DNA from 3 places in the Shewanella sp. 2_MG-2023 genome. Region 1 is predicted to be linked to each of the others. Evidence: predicted binding sites of a transcription regulator. Region 1 holds the regulator's gene; each other region holds the start of a gene.
What was found. Region 1 encodes sigma-54, which starts transcription at its own class of promoters, with help from an activator protein. Its sites were predicted from a motif close to GTTGGCACGNNNNTNGNNT; they were not measured.
Positions count from the first base shown of each region.

Region 2: a site for sigma-54 is predicted at 3,647-3,665, ahead of Q4600_RS06705 (TorF family putative porin). Genes of this name have one in related genera too.
Region 3: a site for sigma-54 is predicted at 2,448-2,466, ahead of Q4600_RS00840 (YggN family protein). Genes of this name have one in related genera too.

Region 1 covers NZ_JAUOSO010000023.1:55,293-63,353, reverse strand. Annotated here, with positions in the region: gene Q4600_RS19120 (transposase) at 117-392, opposite strand; gene mgtE (magnesium transporter) at 1,221-2,582, opposite strand; gene Q4600_RS19110 (HPr family phosphocarrier protein) at 2,860-3,132, opposite strand; gene rapZ (RNase adapter RapZ) at 3,141-3,986, opposite strand; gene ptsN (PTS IIA-like nitrogen regulatory protein PtsN) at 3,983-4,426, opposite strand; gene hpf (ribosome hibernation promoting factor) at 4,429-4,716, opposite strand; gene Q4600_RS19090 (RNA polymerase factor sigma-54) at 4,741-6,225, opposite strand; gene lptB (LPS export ABC transporter ATP-binding protein) at 6,407-7,138, opposite strand; partial or broken gene lptA (lipopolysaccharide transport periplasmic protein LptA) at 7,411-7,941, opposite strand; gene lptC (LPS export ABC transporter periplasmic protein LptC) at 7,928-8,061, opposite strand, start outside.
Region 2 covers NZ_JAUOSO010000005.1:21,800-29,860, reverse strand. Annotated here, with positions in the region: gene Q4600_RS06735 (DUF3016 domain-containing protein) at 1-304, opposite strand, end outside; gene Q4600_RS06730 (hypothetical protein) at 629-955, shown strand; gene Q4600_RS06725 (DUF4240 domain-containing protein) at 1,062-1,571, opposite strand; gene Q4600_RS06720 (hypothetical protein) at 1,731-2,084, shown strand; gene Q4600_RS06715 (response regulator) at 2,173-2,970, shown strand; gene Q4600_RS06710 (HU family DNA-binding protein) at 3,178-3,450, shown strand; gene Q4600_RS06705 (TorF family putative porin) at 3,755-4,447, shown strand; gene Q4600_RS06700 (hypothetical protein) at 4,781-4,954, shown strand; gene Q4600_RS06695 (hypothetical protein) at 5,010-5,402, opposite strand; gene Q4600_RS06690 (sodium:alanine symporter family protein) at 5,472-6,836, opposite strand.
Region 3 covers NZ_JAUOSO010000001.1:205,125-213,185, forward strand. Annotated here, with positions in the region: gene Q4600_RS00835 (LysR family transcriptional regulator) at 29-970, opposite strand; gene Q4600_RS00840 (YggN family protein) at 1,514-2,344, opposite strand; gene glsB (glutaminase B) at 2,654-3,568, opposite strand; gene Q4600_RS00850 (50S ribosome-binding protein YggL) at 3,577-3,903, opposite strand; gene trmB (tRNA (guanosine(46)-N7)-methyltransferase TrmB) at 3,980-4,696, opposite strand; gene mutY (A/G-specific adenine glycosylase) at 5,001-6,098, shown strand; gene Q4600_RS00865 (oxidative damage protection protein) at 6,121-6,399, shown strand; gene Q4600_RS00870 (aryl-sulfate sulfotransferase) at 6,751-8,061, shown strand, end outside.

The DNA.
Region 1 (8,061 bases):
TCTAACTGCTTAACCTTCGATGGGGGCGAAAGCTAAAGCCTCTATTCTTGCCGGAACTGCTAATGAACCAATATTTTTATTGTGTTCACTTATTTATATTCATTACTGGCTTCGAACTAATTACTATTGATTGCAACCAGTTGCTGGTTTAGTTGAGACAGCTTACGTTGTAAGTTCGCTATTTCAGCAGTGATGGCACTTTTGTTCATAGTGGCGCTTTTGTTCATAGTAGCGCTAAGTCTCTGGTCTTTCTTTCTCACCCATTGATAAATGGTTTTAGCAGACACACTGTACTGTTTTGCAACATCCGAAATTAAACGGTTTTGCTGTTGAACTTCCATGATCACTTGCTGTTTAAGCTCGGTTGTATAAGTTCTGTTTATTGCTGTCATAACACTACCTACTACTTAACTTGATGCTGTTACTATTCGTATTCAATTTATTACTTAAGCCGATAACTCTATGACTTGATATTGTTATCCACATCCCAACAGCTAAAACCAAGATGATGAAAAAAGTTCCATTGGTATTGGCATTGCTCAAAGATGACTTTTAGATGCTCCATGTTTTTCTCCTTTATCATATTTTGTGTCTTCACTGTTGCTCCAAATGGGTCTTTTGGGGTGAAATTGGTCAAATATCAAACTACCCCTAAGGTGGTATATATCTATATGGAATACTTGTGCCAATTTTGTGATAAATATTTTTTCATTTAAAAACAGTGGTTTAATTTTTTAAAGTGATAACTCTAAAATATAAGGTTGCCCCTCATTGGTGCAAAATGTCTTATCTGGTGCAAAGTTGCGTGTAATTGGTAAAGAATAATAACCAGTGTTGTCAGCAAGGATTTTACCTTAAGTTTGTGTCAGAAATTTGATCGTCTAGCTAAGAAGGTAAATTAGCAATATAGGCGGGAACAGTGGTTCTAGATTTCATTGATAAATTATATAAAAGTTACAAAAATGACTGCTTTAATTTCTTATAAATCATAGGTGTAGCTAAGTAGGTTTGTATGAATAAATCTCTGAAGTTATTATTTGAAATCTGCGTTTGAGAGTTTGAACTTTAAGATAGCCAATATGTATAGAGTACAAGGCTCGAAAACTGCAGGGGTTTGGCTGTTTATGTTATCCATTAGCTTAAGATAGATATTCTAGCCTCGTATGATGAGGCTAGCGATGGCGGGATGTCTTACTTACCGTTTTAGATTACATGACTGATTACATTAGGAATATGGTCGCAAGCCCTAAGAATGCAAATAAGCCAATCACATCAGTGACGGTTGTCAGTACCATGCCACCAGCAAGTGCTGGATCGATGTTGAGTTTTTTAAGTATCAACGGGATACTTGCACCAGCTAAGCCTGCGACAGTCATATTGATTAGCATGGCCCCGCCAATTAAGCCGCCTAATGCCATGTCATCTTTCCAGAGCCATACCGCAAAAAATACCAGTACAGACCACATGATCCCGTTAAGGAAACCAATGGCTAATTCTTTACCGATAAGCCAACGGGAGTTACTTTGACCAATATGGCCTAGTGCAATACCACGTATAACCAGCGCTAATGTTTGGTTACCTGCAACACCGCCCATACTTGGCACAATGGTCATTAAAATAGCAATGGTGGCAAACTGCTCTAAGGTGCCTTCAAACATGTTACTTACTGATGCAGCAAGTAACGCAGCAAATAAGTTAATTGTGAGCCATAGAGAGCGTCTGAAGGTACTTTTCATGACGGGGCCGAAGGTGTCTTCGTCATCATCCATACCAGCCATCCCCATCATGGAGTGTTCGGCGTCTTCACGAATAACATCGACCACGTCATCAATGGTGATACGACCTAACAGCTTTTGTTCTTCATCTACGACAGGGGCTGAAATCCAGTCATGGCGTTCGAATAATTGCGCGACTTCATTATCAGGCATTGCCACAGGGATACTTTCAAGCTCAGGATCCATAATGGTTCGGATCGTTTCGCTCGGATTACAAGTGAGCAAGTCGGCTAAGCGAACCCCGCCCAATACATGATCGTTTCGATCAACGACATACAAGGTATCAGTCGTATCGGGTAAATTCCCGCGCTGGCGAAGGTAGCGTAATACTACATCAATATTAACGTCTGGTCTGAGGGTGACGGTATCGGTGTTCATGATACTGCCAGCGGTGTCGTCAGGGTATAACAATGCTTGCTCTACACGGTGACGATCTTGGCTGCTCATTGATTGCAGTACTTTTTTATATACTGCATCAGGAAGGCTTCTTAAGATATAGGCTAAGTCATCGGTATCCATGCCAGAGGTAGCTTGCGCAACTTTTTCGGGTGTCATACCGCTGATGAGCGAATCTTTAAGTTCTTCACCAAGATCTTCTAAAATATCACCCGCTTGCTCCTGGTCAATGAGTTGCCATAGAACTTGACGAGTTTTAGGTGGAGAAGATTCAAGGATGAGGGCGACATCTGATGCTGCCATATCATGGAGCATGTTTCTAACATGGACAAACATACCGCTGCCCAAAGCTTGAGTCAGCTGATTTAGGCGCTGTTCGGTAAGCTCGCTGTCGATTACTTCGATACTCATTCGCCACTCCTCAAAAATTCGATTGCCAATATTAACTTAACAGGGTGGAAAGGGAGAAGCAGTTTCTAAGCGTCGTCAAGTTACTGCATAAAAATTAAGCGCTTTATTGATTTTTGTTGGACTTTAAACAGTATAGTGAACAAAACAAACTTGAAGGGAATTAACTGGAGAAAGGGTAGGAATAATTATAAATAGAGAGTTTGTATACCGTTGGGGTTGACTGAGGCAATTGAGATTACAACGGGTTTGATATCAACACTGGTGATTAATGTCGAGATTAGCTTTCTTCATCAAACTTGTCATTGATCAATTTACATACCGCATCTAAAGCGAGTTGAGCATCAGCGCCTTGTGCTTTGACGGTGATGACTTTACCTATGCCACTTTCTAGCATTAATAAGCCTAATACACTGGCAGCGCTAGCCTGCTTTTCACCTTGAATGAGGGTTATGCTTGCTTCAAACTCAGTGGCTAGTATGGCCAGTTTAGTGGCAGCTCTTGCATGGAGTCCAAGTTTGTTACTGATGGTGATATCTTTCGAGATACTCAATTCAGTTGTCACAGTTTGAGTTCTCTATGGCGGGCACTGACTTGATGCTTAGTATTAGAAAAGCGTTTTGTTAGTTGATCGGCAATATAAACTGAGCGGTGCTGACCACCAGTACAACCAATCGCGATCGTTAGGTAGCTACGGTTGTTACGCTCAAGGTGTGGCATCCAAGTTTCGAACAAGTTTTCAATTTGCCAAATGAATTTATTCACCAAAGGCTGTCTACCTAAGAATTCCTGCACGGGTAAATCGAGACCTGTTAGAGGTCGTAACTCAGTTTCCCAATGAGGATTTGGTAAAAAGCGTACATCAAACATAAAGTCAGCTTCAGTAGGCATACCATGTTTGAAACCAAAAGATTCAAAGTGGATCACTAATTCTTTATCAATGCTACCCATTAAGATTTGTCTGACTTGATCGCTTAAGTCATAAATCGTTAGCTGTGAAGTATCAATGTAGTGATCGACCATTTTAGCGATAGGCTCGAGTAAACGGCCTTCTAATTGAATCGCTTCTTGCAGTGAAATTTGGTTTTTTGACAGAGGGTGTAAACGGCGGGTTTCACTGTAGCGCTTTAACAGCACTTTATCATTAGAATTTAAAAATAAACTAATGATGGTCGTATCGTCAGAAAGCAAGGCTATCTGCTCTTCTAGCACTTTGCCTTGCTCTTCAATATTACGAACGTCGACGCTAATCGCGACAAGGTCGTTATTGCCTTTGAGCTGTTCAAGTAAACTACCAATAAGTGGTAAAGGTAGGTTATCAACACAGTAATAACCTAAATCTTCTAATACCCTTAGTGCTACTGATTTACCTGAGCCTGATCGTCCTGATACGATGACAAGTTTCATGCAGTTATAACCTGATAAAGTTCTGTAGCGTCATGACTCTTTCGAAGTCGCTTAAGGATTAATTTATCGCTCAGTTTTTCAGCCATACTCGACAGCGTACTTAAATGCTGTTGGCATTGATCAGAAGGAACTAACAGCGCAAATAATATATCCACGGGTTTCTTGTCGATAGCATCAAACTCAATGCCTTCTTCACACTTGATCAAAATTGCTATCGGTTCTTCGATATCAGTTAATCGACCATGAGGAATCGCAATGCCATTTCCTATACCTGTACTACCCATTTTTTCACGTGCTATTAAACTTTCAAAAATAGCCTGTGAAGATAGGGTTGGGTACTGGGCAGCCATTAAATCGCTGATAAGTTCCAGTACTTTTTTCTTACTGCCCGGCGTGGCGCAGGTAGTGCACGCCGGCTGCAGAATGGTGCGAAGTTCCATCGTTAGTGTTTAATTAACTTCTCTTTGTGTTTAATTACCTGACGATCTAATTTGTCGATCAGGGCGTCAATTGCAACATACATATCAGCGTTCTGTGATACCGCAAAAACTTCACCTCCTTTGAGGTGTAATTTTGCCTCTGCAATTTGTTGCAGCTTTTGAACATTGAGCACAACGTGAACATTATTGATCTGTTCGAAGTGTCGTTCAAGCTTTGAAAACTTAGTTTGTACATACTCACGTAAAGATTGAGTAATTTCCACATGGTGCCCAGTCAGGTTAATTTGCATAGATCATCCTCCAATAACAAAGGCTTATAGGCTTTTGCGTTGGTTTGAGGGAGGGATGAGCATTGCTTCACGATATTTGGCGATCGTACGCCGAGCAACATTGATCCCTTGTTCTGCCAATAGCGTCGCCATTTTACTATCGCTAAGTGGCTTTTGCTGGTTTTCCGCTGCAACAAGCTTCTTTATAAAGGCACGAATTGCAGTAGAAGAACACTCTCCGCCATCATCAGTACTCACATGGCTTGAGAAGAAATATTTTAGTTCAAAAAGTCCCCTAGGGGTGTGCATATACTTTTGTGTCGTGACACGCGAAATGGTTGATTCATGCATTTCAACGGCTTCAGCAATGTCATTAAGTACCATTGGCTTCATTGCTTCTTCGCCAAACTCAAAAAAGCCTTGTTGAAATTGCACAATACAATTAGCCACTTTTAATAAGGTTTCATTGCGGCTTTCAATACTTTTGATAAACCATTTCGCTTCTTGCAAATGACCACGGATAAATTGGCTGTCTGATTGGTTTGCTGAGCCTTTTGCCATTGCTGCATATTGCTGATTCACACCAATTTTTGGCATGTTATCTGGATTTAACTCAACGACCCAACGGCCACTCTTTTTAAACACTGTCACATCAGGAATGACATATTCATCTTTAATAGGAGTGATCTGTAACCCTGGACGTGGGTTAAGCGTTTGAATAAATTGAATCGCTTCGCGTAAATCATCTTCTTTAAGCTTGGTTTTACGCATTAATAATCTAAAGTCGCGGCCTGCAATTAAGTCTAGGTGTTCTGCAATCAGTAGCTTAACGTTATCGATACAAGGTATTTCATTAGGGTATTGGCCAAGCTGAATCATCAAGCATTCGCTTAAATCTCTTGCTGCAACGCCTACAGGATCAAAATGCTGTACTCGTTTGAGTACAGCTTCAACTTCATCGAGTTCAATATCTTCTAGGCCTAAAGCTTGCAATATGTCTTCAGTTGTTTGGGTTAAGTAACCACGTTCATCAACGGCATCGATAATCGCTGTAGCAATTACCAGATCGTTTTCAGAAAAAGGGGTGAGATTTTTTTGCCACTCTAAATGCTCATATAAGCCTTCTGTGGTTTCACCCTGAAAAGGCATATCGTCATCACGAGCCACTGCGCCAGAACCTGAACTTGGGGATGCTGTGTAAACTTCATCCCATGTGGTATCCATTGGTAATTCGTCAGGCATGGATTCTTTGGTCAACGATTCAGTGGTGTCTACGGTTGAGGTGTCTTTTTCAACAGTCACTTGGCTGTTATCACTAAAATCAGTATCGGTTTGCTGGGCGTTTTCTTTTACAGGTTCTTTTGCTTTAGCAAACTCATCTTCGAGCTCAAGGAGTGGATTTGAGTCAAGTGCTTGTTGAATTTCTTGCTGTAGCTCCAATGAGGAAAGTTGCAATAAGCGAATGGCTTGTTGCAACTGTGGGGTCATAGTCAGGTGTTGACCCATTTTAAGTTGGAGTGAGGCTTTCATTTACCGCTTATCCCTAATTGAGTTTCATCATCGCGACTAACAATTGTGTGGGTCTAGCACCTTTTTAAACTGCTTCTAGGCTTAAGCTTAACCTTGGCTTAAGTTCAGTCTAGAACATTGCACTAAAAAGTGGGACTGATACTGGTCGCGACATGCCATATTGTGCACTAAAGAATGCTAACTATAGCTTGAATTGCTCACCTAAGTATACTGACCTGACTTGCTGATTGTCTAAGATTTCAGCAGGCGTGCCTTCTGCAATTAAATCACCGTGGCTAACAATATACGCGCGCTCACATACATCAAGCGTTTCACGAACATTATGGTCGGTAATGAGTACTCCAAGTCCACGATTTTTTAATTGTTGAATAATTTTCTTGATATCTATCACAGAGATAGGATCGACACCGGCAAAAGGCTCATCTAGCAGAATGAACTTAGGATTTGCCGCTAATGCGCGTGCGATTTCAACACGTCGACGTTCACCACCCGATAATGCCATACCTTGGCTATCGCGAATGTGAGTAATATTAAACTCTTCTAATAAGTGCTCTAACTCTTCGATGCGCTGCTCAGTCGTTAAACTTTTGCGGGTTTGCAACACCGCCATAATATTATCGTGTACGGTTAACTTGCGAAAAATGCTGGCTTCTTGCGGTAAATAACCAATGCCTTTGCGTGCACGCAGGTGCATTGGATCTGCCGTGAGATCATCTGAATCAATTAATATGCGGCCTTTATCACTTTTAACTAAGCCAACGACCATATAAAAGGTGGTGGTTTTACCTGCACCATTTGGCCCTAATAGCCCAACAATTTGACCTGTTTTAACGGTAAGACTGACATTTTTGACCACTTGGCGACTTTTGTAGCTTTTAGCCAAGTTTTCAGCTGTTAAGGTAATTTGGGTCATTATTGAGTTTGCTCTAGCGCTGGTGTTTCAGGTAATGCATCTGAAGCTGGTTGCTCATCAATTGATGCAGGTTTAGCTATTGCAGGTGTTTCAGATTCAGTTGCTGCTGCCGAATCTAAACCATTTTCAGTGTTTTCGATAACGGCATCAGATTGATTTTCAATTAACTTCTCAACTGTTTCTTCAGGTGCTTGCTCTGTGACTTCTTCTGTTGAAACAGGCTCAGATGAGGCGCTATCTGGTTGCTCTGAAGTGTCTTTCGATTCATTTAAATCAGGATAGTTTTCAGGCTGGAAAATTGTGATGACTCGGTCTTTTCCGTCGCCAGTACTTTCAGCGATCAATTGCTGTTTTTCAATATTATAACTGATGAGGTTACCGGTAACTTGGCTACCTGCTTGATCAAGTTTAGCGTTACCTTTTAAGGTTAAAATACTGCTGGCTAGCTCATATCTGATTTCATTGGCACTGGCTGTACCAATACGACCATCATCTAACTCTTGCGAGAATGTAGCCGGATTACCGGTGGCAACCATGGTTTTTTGACCGCCAGACTCTTCACTAAATGCGCGCAATTCATCTGCATTAATGTTAATCGTGCCTTGGGTGACGTTAACAGGGCCAAAGAAAATAACTTGGTTATTTTTAATGTCTGCTTTTTGGCTCACAGCTGCGACTTTTAGCTCTTGTTGTAGATCGCCTTCTTTAGCGTTAACGCCAGTCATTCCAATTAGGCTTATTCCAACTAGGCTCAACTTTACAAAATGTTGTAGTGAGACAGTAAGGTTATTACTTTGCTTCATACGTTCCTTCTACTTGACTTAAAAGCTCTAATTCTTCGGCATTTAAATCAGCGTAAAGGCCTAAGCCTTGTATATTAAAATCTTGACCTGTGACATATATTTGTCTGTCAGACGTCATGA
Region 2 (8,061 bases), on a different contig from region 1:
CGCCAAATGTAGGACGTAAATCCCCCGCTAAATCCACATCTGAAACTTGCATTTCAAGCTTTTGATTTGGTTTAAGCACTTTCTCAGCTTCTTTGTTCAAATTTTCGGTAATCGTATCGAAAAAGCGTTGTTGAAAACGGGATTTGACTTCAGTAGCCGTTTTTAAGTCGCGATATTTCTTAGGCTCTTGCCATTCGACTTTTACAACCCCTTCTTCTGTCATTGGGTTCGCAATCACTTCTTCATCTGCAATAGCAACATTACACATTAATGCGCCTGCAATAAGTAGATGTTTAACTTTCATTTGTCGTCTCCTGGCTATATCTATCTAAAACCTAATCTATGCCACTAGTATAAAAACTTAACCTGTATATCAGCTTAACGTAAAGCAGTTAACTTTGCTGTAGGAAATATGCCTATATAGACACAAGATAATCAACTAAACGCTCAAAAATACATCAAACACTGTTCAGTTTGCATTCAGCAAGACTTCGCTAATATACATCCCAAGCAAACGCACAGTACCAATACAAGGTAGCTGTTAAACAAAACTCTGTTAGCGTCACTGCAATTATCGCTCAAGGAATTAGCGCCAATACAAACCTACGTGTATGACTGGAGTAATAATATGAACAACATCTCAACTCAAACGACTTTCTCAACGACTGGTATGACTAAAAAACTATCTTTAGCCGCAACTTTCTTTATTGCTTTAGTCGTTTCATCTTCTAGTTTCGCTTATCAATTTGATGTTGATGCTCAAGGAGAGCAAGCGATTAAAGAACATCGTCAATTAATGGTTCAACATATGGCTTCTGCAGAGCAAGAGTACTCTGCCGAGCTAAATCAAGACTTCGACAAGCAAATGAAGACCGCTGAAAGTAAGTTTTTAGACCAAAAGTGCGAACAACGTGGTTTAGATTTCGATACACGCTCAGAAGTATGTGATGGATAATTAGCCAACTACCGTATACAACTAAAAATGCAGTCACTGATTAAGCAGTGACTGCATTTTTTCTTCAAGAATTTGAAAAGAGTCCAGCTTTATAATACAGGTAAGTTTAAAACGGAAAACGTGCACTCAACTTAGGATAATTCTTTCTTAAGTCTTTCTTCTTGGTGCTGAACTTTTTACCTTGTGGTGTATGTTGACCTGAAGGAATAAAGGGTAACTCATCACCCGTTCTATCTTCATACAGTTGACCAGCAATTAAATCATAATCTTCAATAAACGGGTAAGCCGAATCGTCTTTTGTGGGCCACAACTCAATATCACCTAGGCAGTCAGGGTCAGCAATCACCTTGTTATACCACTGCTCACCTAATGACAAAATAAAGCCTCTAAATTCAGCAAAGGCATAATCTGAATCACATCCAGTGATGATGTAAGCTGCGCCCCATATATCCCAGTTATAACTGCGTCGCATTTGTTGACCGAATATTTTATCGAATGCAGCTAATGATCCATCATCTAGTGGCGTCAGTTTATCTTTTAATGCGTCATGGCATTGCTGCTCAGATTGCTGCGGCTCAGTTCGGGTTACCAGTGACCAAAAGTCAGCTTCTGTCATTTCACTTTTCCTAAATTCTTTTGCAAACAACTCACAAAATTGATTCTACTCGCGGTATTCTACACCACATAAAATCTAAAACCTTACAGCCTATATCTAATCGCTATGAATAAACTCAGTCCTATCAGCACCAAACCACCACGCAGACTCATTATTCTGATGACATTTTATGTTTTGTTATCCATTCTTGCATTATTGCGTTCATACTCCATCCAAGGGATAGACTTGTTTACTATTGGCGTGATCCCGGTACTTTTCGGCCTTATAAAGCGAACCCATTGGGCTAGCATGGTATTTAAAATTTACTTAGGTATTCAAACATTAGCCGCGTTAGCACTGACCACGACCGCCATCATTGCCTATCAAATCACCCCTGAAGATGTAAAAGTAGAGTTTCAAGGTACTGAGCTTCCCATTCCAGCAATCGCCTTAACCGTACTGCTCATTCTCAGCTTTCAATATTGGGTCGCATTCAGTCAAAAAACCAAAGAGTACTTGCAGCGAACTTGTTAACCATTCGGGTGTTATAAGTATATTCAAAGCCAACCTTAGGTTAAAATGCACAGCATAAGACTCAATTACAAAAAAAAGAAGAAGTAGCATGAGCCATTTATCACCCAGTGAACTGTCGATTTTGCTGTTGGAGCCTTCAGAGGTTCAACGAAAAATCATCATTGCTAAATTGCACCAAGAAGGTGTTGATAGCATTCAAACAGCATCCAATCTTACTGAAGCTAAAGACATCATTGCCCGCCATACACCTGATTTAATTGTTAGTGCATTACATTTTGAAGATGGTGAGGCCACAGAACTCTTAAGTTTTATTAAACAAAAATCAGCCTATCAAGATATTCAATTCATGCTGGTTTCTAGCGAATGTCGTCGTGAGCAATTAGAAATATTCAGACAATCTGGTGTCGTGGCAATTTTACCTAAACCATTTGATGCCGATCATTTGGCTACAGCGCTAAATTCAACTATCGACCTCATTAGTAATGATGAATTAGATTTGAGTCATTTCGATGTCCAAGATATCCGAACTTTAGTTGTCGATGATAGCCGAATGGCACGTAACGTCATTAAACGCACTATAGGTAATTTAGGGATAAGAATTATCAGTGAAGCCGAAGATGGCGCTAAAGCCATTGAGCTTATGCAACAACAAATGTTTGATTTGGTCATCACTGATTACAATATGCCTAGTGTTGATGGATTAGCATTAACTCAATACATTCGTAACCAAAGCCAGCAATCACATATTCCGATTTTAATGGTCTCCTCTGAAGCAAACGACACTCATTTAAGTAACGTTTCCAGTGCCGGTGTTAACGCCTTATGTGACAAACCTTTCGAACCAAAACTCGTCAAACAACTGCTTTACCAACTATTAGAAGAATAGCCTGCTCAAAAAGTAATGACTTTTGGCTCTTCGTCACTAGTCATTTTCACTGATGAAATAGCCCAATTGGCTATTTTACGCCTTAAATGTCGCCAAAATGCCTTATCGCTACACATTAATCAGATAAAAGGCTTTTAAACCCCCATGGCTTATGGCATGTTAATCTAGTTTTAAATAAACACATCTATGGAAAGCAGAGAATACAACATGAACAAAAGTGAATTAATTGCAAAAATTGCAGAAAATGCTGAGCTGACTAAAGCTGAAGCTGGTCGCGCACTAAAGTCTTTTGAAGAAGCTGTTACTGAAGCCATGAAAAGTGGTGACAAGATTTCTATCGTAGGTTTTGGTTCTTTTGAAACCTCAGTTCGTGCAGCACGTACTGGCCGTAACCCACAAACCGGCAAAGAAATCCAAATTGCTGAAGCGACTGTACCAAAATTCAAAGCTGGTAAAACACTGAAAGATAGCGTTAATTAAATTAACAGCTTGAATTATAAAACCTCCCTATGGGAGGTTTTTTTATGCCTTTTTTCTACAGAACTAGGTTTAAAGTACAGGAATAGCGCACAAATCTTGCACACTAAAAGTGCAACCCTGCTTCATATCTATGCAACATTTTTGCTACAAGTCGGTGCAGAAACAGCTAAACATCTGAAAATGTAGCAATTTCAAACATGGCACACCATTAGCAATACCTCATACAGATAAAATCAACATTGAACATTGCTGCCCGATTACTAAGCAACAAGTTCAGTGATAAGAAAAACTTGAGGGAATGAAAATGAAAACATCGATATATAAAGCTATTGCGCTATCAACAGGTTTATTACTCAGTGGTTCTGCTTTAGCAGAAGTAACAGGTAACATCGGAGCGACATCAAATTACCTTTGGCGCGGTGTAAGCCAAACTGATAACGGCGCAGCTGTGCAAGGTGGCATTGATTACGCTGCTGATTCTGGCTTTTATGTTGGCGGTTGGGCTTCAAATGTCGATTTTGGTGATGGCACAAGTTACGAGCTAGATATCTATGCGGGTTACGGTGGTAACATTACTGAAGACTTAAGCTATGACATCAACTACCTGTACTACGCTTACCCAGATTCACCAGGAAGTGTTGATTTTGGTGAAGTGACAGTAGGTCTAGCATGGAAATGGTTAGATGTTTCATACTCTCACACTGTCAATGGTGGTGACGATATTGCTGCTGAGCCATTAGACTCTGCGGACATGATGTATGCACAAGCTAACTTAACGTTCCCATTGACTGAAAAATTGTCTCTGGGCGTTCATTACGGCTACTCTGATGGTGATGTCATCATGAGCTGGTTCGATACTGATAGCTACTCTGAATATAATGTGTCACTGAGCGCTGATACAGATTACGGTACAGTGTCATTCACTGCATCTGATACTGACTTAGATGAAGATGACGCTAAAATTGTTTTAGGTTACTCATATAGCTTCGGTTTATAAGGCTTAAACATTACTTTCTCAATTGAGGAAGTATGATTACAGCATGTTAAGCACTAAAAGCGCCACTCATTCAGAGTGGCGTTTTTAATGGCAATAATAAAATTTTCGATTCTACAATTAAGCAAAAATTTAAATACCTGCTACATTCAAAATATATGACTGATGAGGTGTTAGCGCAGACATTCTTCCGTCCTATTTTCAGTTCCATTCAACATTGACGTTACCGGCACAAACTAACCTGTGAACAATCAGGGCAGGTTTACCTTTACATTTAGCACTGGTGTTACGACTCACGCTAAACCGTTAGTCAAGAATGATATAGAGGGTAGAACGATGGCCAATATTACAGAAACCATTCCCAATGACACAGAAATTGAAGCAATGGTCACGCCTAGAAATAAGCGTTCAGCTGAGATTATTGAACGGAAAAGACAAGTGAAACGTCGTTTAGATGATTATTTAGAACAAGCAGAATTACGTAAAAACCTAGATGATGAATTATTCTAGCCTGAGCAAACTATTGCAGCGCTAACTCTTTTCAGGCTTCAGCTCCAACCTAATATTAAGACTTTAAAAAGTATGCAAGACCACTGCACTCTAGATAAATAGAGCAAGCCGGATAAATCACTTTGCCACATTCAGTAATGATGAGCGCATTTCCGCCTCTTTCTCTTGTTTGTACTTTTAATTCTTTGTGCAGTGTATTGATACTAGGAGCACCAAATTCGATTGCCTCTTGAGTATTAGCGCAAAAAGTCGTCATCACTTCACCAAGAGGTTCATTATCATGATTATACAGCTCACTAGGTTGATAAATATCCACAGTAGATGCAACGCCTTGATAAGTAATATATTCATCAGCATTGGTTCTAAAAGATAACCCATTGCAGCCTGCAATAACCAATGAAACTAAAGTAAATAGACTTAATAGCAGTATTCTGTTTAAAAGGTTCATGTGAATATTTCCCTATAAAAAAGGCATACACTCCCTGTGTATGCCTTGTTGAATAATTCTAATCGCTCATTAGCTTTCTAAGGCTTTAGCCTTTTGTTTCGCGAAGTACTCTCGGGTTAATGCAAATACCACTGGACTTAATAGAGCCAGTGCAATCAAGTTTGGAATTGCCATCATTGCATTTAATGTATCAGCAAGTAGCCAGATAAACTCAAGTGAACTGACGGCACCGATTGGTACAACCAAAGTCCAAACTAATCTAAATGGCTTAACCACTTTGTCACCAAATAAATACTGCATGCATTTTTCACTGTAAAAACTCCAACCTAAAATGGTGGTAAATGCGAATACCGCAAGTGCAACAGCGACAATATAGTTGCCCATTGGCAGCGCATGTGAAAAAGCAAATGATGTTAGTGCAGCGCCCGTTTCACCTGACGTCCAAGCGCCAGAGACAATAATTGCTAATCCAGTAATAGAACACACAATGATGGTATCAATGAATGTACCTAACATCGCCACTAAGCCTTGTTTTACAGGCTCATTAGTTTGCGCAGCCGCATGGGCTATCGGCGCACTACCTAAACCCGCTTCATTTGAAAACACACCACGCGCCACACCAAAACGAATGGCAGCCCATACTGCAGCACCTGCAAAGCCACCTTGCGCAGCAACAGGGTTAAATGCACTGTGGATAATTAATTGAAATGCTGCAGGAACTTGGTCAGCATAAACCACCAATACCGCTAAACCCGCAGTGATATAAAATAAGGTCATTAACGGCACCAGCTTGCCAGCAACATCAGCAATACGCTTAATACCGCCCATCAATACAGCACCTACTAATACCATTAATACTACGCCAGTAACCCAATTAGGAACGCCAAAGTTACTGCTCATAGCATCAGCAACAGAGTTGGTCTGCACTGTATTACCAATACCAAAACCTGCTAGAGAACCTAATACTGCGAATGCTGTGCCTAACCAAGCCCACTTACTGCCTAGACCATTTTTAATGTAATACATCGGGCCACCGACATGATTACCATTACCGTCTTTTTCGCGAAACTTAACCGCTAATACAGCTTCAGCAAACTTAGTTGCCATCCCAACTAAAGCAGTACACCACATCCAGAACAGTGCCCCTGGGCCACCTAGGAAAATAGCGGTCGCAACACCCGCAATATTACCAGTACCAATTGTGGCAGAAAGAGAGGTCATTAACGCATTAAAAGGGCTGATCTCACCTTTATGTTTATCATCAGAAGAATCACGTCCTGACCATAATAATTTAAAGCCTGTGCCTAATTTTAGGATTGGCATTAATTTCAATCCAATGGATAAAAATAATCCCACTCCTAAAATCATCACCAGCATGGGAACGCCCCATACTATGCCGTTTATCGTATTTACAATCGCTGTCACTTGTTCCATCGAAAACCTCATAATGAGTTAAGTATTTATTGTTATTTTCATTATTTTTAGTTGTTGTCATCACATAAGCGTTTATCAGCAACTATTGCTTCTATTGGCATGACACAAATAGAAGAGGATTCAGATTACCTTCATTACACATAAATTGGAAACACCAACACGATAATCATCTAAAAATATGCCGTTAACTGTATAAAATCAGCATATTGATTAGATTAAAATACTAAAAAAGACACTACTAATATTGTAGTGCCTTCATAATTTTATAAATACCTCGTGACATGTAACGAGGTATTTATAAAGGATTTTTATGCGTACATGGGTATGTAACACGTTTCTGGACAGAAACGCTTTAAGAGCAACAATTTTATACCTCATATAAATTGGGCTAGTTACTCAAGACCATTACTTTAATCTAATCCATTGCCTGCCGCAGGGATGTTCAGGATGAACTGAATGTCGCGATCACATGGATGTGAAAGAGCGACCTTTTGTGCAGATGCATCCAAGACACGCCGTAAACACATCCCTGTGGGCTCTGCGAAAACAAATAACATCCATGTTAAACGGCCAGTTCGGCATCCATGCCTCTCGCTCAAAGCGTTTCACACGGTGAAACTTCGCCATGTTTTCGAAGGTCTTGAACGCATCTACACTGGGTTTATTGTCTCTTCGATTTGACTATATTGGTGATAATTTAAAGAGCTAAAGCTAGTAGATCTTGCATTTAAAAGACTCCATTTGAATTGAGAACGCAGAGAAAATAGCGTGAGCCTGACAGGACGTCAGGCTAGCTTTCGCGGTGCAGGGATGCACCATCGGAAGCGTTAGCATTTTCGAATAAGACCGAAGCTATCAACAAACGAAGTTTAAAGCTGGATCAATCCCCCCGTTGGAAATCTTTCGCTTTTCAGAAAATTTCGCCGGGGCTGCAGGGGAGATGCAAGAGGGGTGAGCAGTTTCACCCTTCTTGCTCTGGTGTGGGCGAAGCGCCACGACGTTGATTTAGACTTTGATTTAGATGTTTATTCAAACCTAGAAATCATTAGCTGACTAAAGCTGCTAACAAATCTTGGGGCAGAAATGAGTTTACCAATATCGCCCCTACCCGATCTTAATCAGCAAAGAAAAGACAGTTCCTATAAGAACTATGCTTTCATTCAGTTCACCCACATATTCATAGATATTTACCATTATAATGAGTGTTACACCTTTAGGGGGTCAT
Region 3 (8,061 bases), on a different contig from region 1:
TTACGTCATTGACGACTTAAACTGGTAATTATTTACGCAATTTGTATAAATGGTCATATTTAGTGTCCCAGTATGGAGTACTACCAATATGGCCTTTAATGAAGTCGATGAATGAGCTCACCTTAGGTGCAAGATGCTTACGGCGCGGATAAACGGCTTGTAGAGGCAAGTTATTCGTTAACTGCCAATCTGGTAACAATGGTACTAAAGTGCCTTGTTCAATCTCATCTTCCAATAAGTAACTTGCTAAATATGCAATACCTAACCCGCTAACCGCTGCTGATTTAAGTGCTGGTGCATTGTCTACACGGAAGTTACCTGACACACCGATTTCGCAGTAATCATCACCTTTCTTGAACTGCCACATGCTGTGTTCATGCCACTCACCTTGATATACAAGACAGTTATGATCAACCAGCTGTTCAGGACGAGAAATGGTGCCATTTTGAGCGATGTACTCTGGCGATGCTGCAAGTAAGAACTGACACTTCATCAATGGACGAGCAACCATACCTAAAGGTAATTGCTCTGACATAGTTAATAATAAATCTAAGCCTTCGCTGACTACATCAACCTTGTGATCAAGTAAGCTGACTTGTAACTCAAGCTCAGGGTGTTTAGCCATAAACTCAGGTAAAGCCGGAATGATGTGCATGGTACCGAAAGATTGGGAAATACCCACTTTCAATACACCACGGGTCGCATCATTTAAATTATGTACACTTGCGACAGCTTGTTCAGCATCACGAAGCAACTCTTCACCTTGAATATAAAGCAAGTTACCTGCTTCTGTCAGACTCAGACTACGTGTAGTACGTTGAATCAGTTGAACCCCAAGTTTATGTTCAAGATCAGCAACCTGAGTACTTACTTTCGACTTAGATATACTCAACCTTCTGGCTGCGGCACTGAAACTACCAGCGCGGGCAACATGAGTAAAAATAGCAATAGGTTCTAACAGTTCTAACATGGGAGTCGCCTTAAGCTGTTTACGACATTAAAAATAGTTTTTGGAATGCCAATCACTGTAACTTATCCGAAACAATACCGAACAAGATTTAACCGATATAGCAGTGCAAACAAGTATGCACGATTGACCAAAAAAGAAATTAAATTGTGATAGTCCGTTATCCTGTATAGCCAATCAAAACTAAAACAATAAGTTAATAGGATTAGCGATACAGTCTTTTAATTTATGGAGTATACCAAAAAAATTACATATGGCTCTATATTTATAATATACAATTTTTTTATCAGAACAAATCATATCTTCAACAGAAGTGTAGTTGAATTAACATTTTAAAGGCTTTTTAAACGAAAAAGCCCCTGCATATGAATGCAGGGGAAGGTCAGGTGCATTTTGACAATGCTAGAAATTGAACAATCAAGATAATCAAATAAGTCACATCAAATTGCGCTAGCGGTGAACAACCTAATCAATTACCTATTAGTTAAATCAAATACTGATACTTATATATAAAATTCAATTCAACCAATTAACACTCAAGTAAACTTATTCGTATTGGGTATTATCCAATGTTGCAAGTTGGTATGAAGCAAGTTCAGGAATCGATTGACGAACTTCAGATTCAAGCGCCATAAGCTCTTCAAAGTCAGCACAAATCTTTTCAGCTTTCGCTTCAATAGCCTCTGACTGATCTGCTATTTGCAATTCAATGTCTTCACCTACTCTTTCCATTTTGGTAGAAAATGCTTCCATTTTCTCTTCAAAACTTCCACCTTCAGATGACATCATTTCGGCGCCTAAAGCCATCATAAAGCTACCCATTGAATTCTTAATCATGGCTTCCATTTCTTGTTCAAAATCTTCATTAAATGCTTCTTCAATTGAAGATTCCGTAGCGCCTAAGTAAAACTTGTCACCTTGTTGATAGGCCGCTTCATCAATACGAGTTTGGATGCCTGCTAACAGCTCATCTAATTTGGCACCTGTTGCATCACCAAAGATTGGCGTAAGTGCTAGGCTCACAGCATCCGTTGCTAGTACTACAACTTCATTGACTAAATCGATAATTTCAGGAACTTGTTGAGATAACTCTTCTGAGTAATTGGTTAATAAGTTGCGTTGCTTACTATCTAAATCTATCTTGCTACCTTCGACATAAAGCTCACCCATTTCAACTCGATATAGCTCTTCGCCCTTTTCGCTGATTAATAGCTTCTTAGGTTCGACAGTCACATCATAGTTAAGAGTGACATTACATTGCTCGTCATCTAATGACAGCTTTGCCATAGCAGGCGTGATTGCTCCGGCAGTAAAAATAAGTCCTGATAAAGCAAGACCTTTAATTAATCCGTTGGTGAAATTAGTTTGAGTTTTCATTAGCTCTTCCCTTGCTGTAAATAAAACACAGTCATTAAGTTGTAGACTGAATTTTCAAATTTGATAATTAAACCGTTTATTACGATTAAACTTAAATTAGATAAAGCACAGTCCATGCCAACATTTAAAAAACCTTTATTTTCAGAGGTTAAAGTGAACTAGGCGACGTTATAGACAAAGACAGGAATTATGAAGTTAACCGACAATGAGTGAAATAACCAACAAAGTGGTGTTTTTCACTCTTTGCTAATTTTCACTAAAAATAAACAGAAGGAGCGGAGCAATAGCAGTAAAAATGAAATCAAAGCACTAAAAGATTGAACGCCCCAAAGCCTGTGATAAGTGCTCCAGCATACGCGTACCCGCCAATGAATTTCCGTTTTGGTCTAACTCTGGAGACCAAACACAAATAGACATATCACCAGGAATAACAGCAATAATTCCGCCACCAACACCACTTTTACCCGGCATACCAACGCGATAAGCAAATTCGCCCGCGCCATCATACAAACCAGATGTTGCTAACAACGCATTCAGCTGCCTTGTTTGTACAGGGGTAACCAGTTGTTCATTTTGAAGTGTCTTGCCACGATTAGCCAAATAGAACATGGCTTTAGACAAATCAGCGCAATTCATTTTGAGTGAGCAATAATGAAAATAGTTTTTTAATACCGTATCGACATTACCATCAAAATTACCAAATGATTTCATCAAGTAGGCAATAGAGGCATTTCTAGCACTAAATTTAAATTCTGAGTTGGCGACATTTTTATCAAAACAAATGTGTGAATTGCCACTGAGTTTTCTGACTTCTTCAAGCATACGGTGCTTGGGTGCGCTTTGTCTGGCTTGAATTAAGTCTGCAATCACTAATGCGCCTGCATTGATAAAGGGATTACGAGGGATCCCGCGCTCTAACTCAACTTGGACCAGTGAATTAAAAGATTGACCAGATGGCTCTTTGCCTACTCTGCTCCAAATTTCATCTTCGGTATATAAGCTAAGTGCCAGCGTCAAACTAAAGACTTTAGAAATACTTTGAATTGAAAACGGCTCAAGGTAATCGCCTGCTCCGATGGTTTGTCCATCAGCAGTCGTTACAGCAATCGCAATTTTATTAGGATCAACACTCCCCAAAGCAGGAATGTAATTTGCTACCTTTCCAGAACCAATAAGTGGCCGAACTTTGTCGACCACTTGTTCAAGCAATATCTGCTCAGGCATTGGCTGAATTAGCCCCACCAGATGTCATATAATGCGCTGACTTCAAGTTGAGGTACTTTCTTCGCTTCCCAAAAGGCTTTTACAGCTGCAACATCTTCTTCGGTACATTTGCCGATTTGCTGAGTGGCAATAATACCTTCCCACATTTTGTGTCCGCCACCGTGGAAGCCTAGCTCACGCGGTAAAATAACCTCATCGATAAACTCATCAACGGCTTTATCAATATCCGCTTCTGAAATAGCGTCATCGAATGTCCAATTGATATCAAAACCAAGTTCTTGGAACTCATCAACGCGAAGCTTTTTACGTAGACGGCGATTACGATTCTTAGCCATGTTTTTATCCTAGTTAGTGTTGTACGATTATAAATTATTATATTAATTCAGAAGCTAAACTTATGTTTTAATAAATTTAGCTGACTTTTTCAAACATTAAATCCCAAACGCCATGACCTAAGCGATGACCACGGGCTTCAAATTTTGTCAGTGGACGGTGATCAGGACGTTCAACGACTGTATTAGTCTCAGATTGATTTTTATAACCTTCAGCTGCTGACATCACTTCTAGCATATGCTCACTGTAGTTTTCCCAGTCTGTTGCCATATGGAAAACACCGCCAATTTTAAGTTTACGGCGAATAAGCGCAGCAAATTCAGCTTGAACAATACGACGTTTGTGGTGACGTTTTTTATGCCATGGATCTGGAAAGAATAACTGTACTCGGCTCAATGACCCGTCAGCAATACTGTTTTCAAGCACTTCCATCGCATCATGATGATAAACACGAAGGTTAGTCACTTCAGCTTTACCCGCATCAACAAGACAAGCACCAACGCCAGGTTTGTGAACTTCTATACCAATATAATTCAGTTCAGGAGCAGCTTGCGCCATTTCAACTAAAGAAGCACCCATGCCAAAACCAATTTCTAAAACGGTATCAGCTTCACGGTTAAATACTTCAGTAAGATTAATTGGCTCTGGAGTGTAATCTAACCCCATTGCTGGCCAGTGTGATTCAATTGCTTGAGCTTGGCCTTTGGTTAGGCGCCCTTCTCTCAAAACAAAACTTCTAATCTTACGAAGATATTTACCATCTTCGTTATATTCAGCGGTAGTAACGTCGCTCATTTCTGCCTCATCAATTAGGTACTTTATTAAGTGACCCAATGTTTAACTTCAAATTCATAAAATAGTCAGTAAGTATATCGCAAAATCGTCATGACTAAAGTAGTTAATCCCCTTTGAGGCGGAGATTATTTTGCTTATATTGCGTTTTTTACAGAAGTTTAGCTGCATGAGTCAAGATACCTCTGTGACTAGGCGCATTTTAACCTTCACAGACCATTTAACAGTCACTTATCGTTTTTAGCTTTTCCATTATCAAAACCGTATCTAACTTGTTTATCAAAACGTCGCCATATACACTGCGCCAATGAATAAAGTTAACTCCTTTTCTGAGCGAATTGTTGCTTGGTACGATGTTCACGGGCGTAAAACGCTTCCTTGGCAAATCAATAAAACCCCATATAGAGTATGGATTTCGGAGATCATGCTGCAACAAACTCAAGTTGCGACTGTGATTCCATACTATGAAAAGTTCATGGACAGTTTCCCGTCAATTAGTGATTTAGCCAAAGCTAGCGAAGATGATGTTTTGCATCATTGGACAGGTCTTGGGTACTACGCGCGTGCGAGAAACTTACATAAAGCTGCGAAAGCGATATGCGATCAGCATAATGGTCAGTTCCCTGAATCTTTAGATGAAGTGATTGCGCTATCAGGTATAGGACGCTCAACTGCTGGGGCAATTCTGTCACTTTCCCTTGGACAACATCACTCAATTTTAGATGGTAATGTTAAGCGAGTGCTTGCAAGACATGGCGCGATTGAAGGCTGGCCAGGGCAGAAAGCTGTTGAGCAAAAGTTATGGACCTTAACCGATTCACTGACGCCTAAAACAGATGTACGTAAGTTTAATCAGGCCATGATGGATATCGGCTCTGCCGTTTGCACCCGCAGCAAACCTCGCTGTGATGCATGCCCTGTTGCCATTGATTGTAAAGCGCAATTAGCTGGCAGGCAGAGTGAGTTTCCTGGTAAAAAGCCTAAAAAGACAATTCCCGCTAAATCAGCCTGGATGCTAGTGATAAAAAAAGATGGCCAAGTCATTTTAAACAAACGTCCACCAGCGGGCATTTGGGGCGGACTATGGTGCTTCCCTCAATTTGAAACAGAAGTTGAATTACATGAGCACGTATCAATCAAGTTTACGGGCAAAAACATCACCCATACTGATTCAGAATGGCTTGCAGGCTTTAGGCATACATTTAGCCATTTCCATTTAGATATTCAACCCATTGTGATTGAACTTGAATCAACACAAGATTTAACAGAATTTGAATCCAGTGTAATGGAACAAAACCAGAGTCTCTGGTATAACATACATCATCCAGCTAAAGTCGGATTAGCCGCAGCAACCGAGCGGATCTTATCTAACTTAGTCGCACTTTCAGCAGCAGATCCTATCTAAGGGATCCCGTTAAGGAAACATCATGGCTCGTAATGTTAATTGCGCATATTTAAATAAAGAAGCTCCAGGTTTAGATTTTCAATTGTACCCAGGAGAAGTTGGCAAGCGAATTTTTGACTCTATCAGTAAAGAAGCATGGGGACTTTGGCAGAAAAAACAAACCATGTTAATCAATGAAAACAAACTCAACATGATGAATGTTGATGACCGTAAATTTCTTGAAGAGCAAATGGTAAACTTTTTATTTGAAGGTAAAGACGTCGAAATTGAAGGTTATGTTCCACCTGCTGAAGACGAATAATCTAGCTTTAAAAATCATCAAGAATAGCGCTTAAGGCTATATAAAATTGCGCTAAAGACTTTCTAAAATAGCTCGATTCATCTATCAAACCTGTCGCTCACTAGACGATGATATGATGACGAGCTATTTTCGTATCCAGCAAGATACAATCGTTAACGGTTCCCACCTAAAGAAGACCGATGATTACTTTCGTTTAATAGCCAAAAGTTCCCGATTCAAAACAGAAATTTCATATTCGTGACCTTTCTTGAAAATAGTAAATATTGTCAGCCCTTTGTTAGCGATAAAACATTAATAAAAAACGTTAATCAGTATACTCAAGCACAATTGTTTCAAATGAGATTATTGATAATGAAGCCACTTATTTATTCGCTACTTGCCATCAGTCTGAGCTTTTCAATCACAAATGTGACTGCTGATCCACTTGGAATGAAGCCAATACCCGTTCCTGATGCACCTCTAGGTTATCTAGTGCATAACCCATATGAAAATGCACCGCTAACTGCTTTAGTCACCTTAAATGGTCACACGATTTCAGATGTAGAAGTGACAGTTCATGCAAAAGATGACACGGGTGTAAGTATTCACTACCAAGTAGATGACATGCGTGTGATGAATGAAGGTGGCGTCCCCATATTTGGCTTGTACCCTGCCCTGATGAACCACTTTACAGTTAACTGGACTCAAAACGGTAAACAGCATAGCCATGACTATCAGATGCTCACACCAGATATTGATATGGGTTTTTCAGAAAGCCAATGGGCTAAAGCCCCTCTGGTTGAAATTGAGCATGTCGATGCAGACTTTAAAGACCGACTATATTTCGTTAACTGGACTAACCCTGATGGCAAAACAGGCCAATTAGCTCATAACAATCCAGATGCTCCTGGCGCCTTTTCTTGGGATGGCAAGCCTGGCTTCTTTATTATCGATACTGCTGGCGATATCCGCTGGTATTTAAACCCATACACAACTCACGATTCAAAAAGCTTTGAAAATGCCGGTTACGCTATGGGAATGAATGTTACCGAAGATGGCAACATGGTTTGGGTTCAAGGCCAAGGTTGGAAAAAGATGTCTTTAATGGGCAGAATGATTTCTGAACATAGCTTACCTGGGAACTTTATTGATGCATCGCACGAAGGAATTGAAGGTGCTAACGGAAATATCTTTATTCGCGCTGCAGCCAAAGACTACCGCCGTCCTGACGGTAAGTTAGTAAACACTATTCGCGATCAAATTATTGAAGTTGATAGCACAGGTAAACTCGTCGATTACTGGGACTTGAACAGTATTCTTGATCCAATGCGAGACGATGCATTGTTATCTCTTGATGCTGGCGCTGTGTGTTTAAATATTAATGCCTCACAAGCTGGGCATCAGACTACACTTGAAGATTTACAAAATGCGCCCTATGGCGATATTCATGGTGTCGAAACCGGTCGTAATTGGATCCACGTAAACTCCGTGGATTACGATCCCACTGACGACAGTATTATCATCAGTTCACGTCATCAATCAGCCGTTATTAAAATAGGTCGTGACAAGCAAATCAAATGGATATTAAGCCCATCAAAAGGCTGGTCTGAAAAGTTTGCTGATAAACTACTGACCCCTGTAGACAGTAAAGGCAAAGCATTAAACTGTAATGAAAAAGGCCAA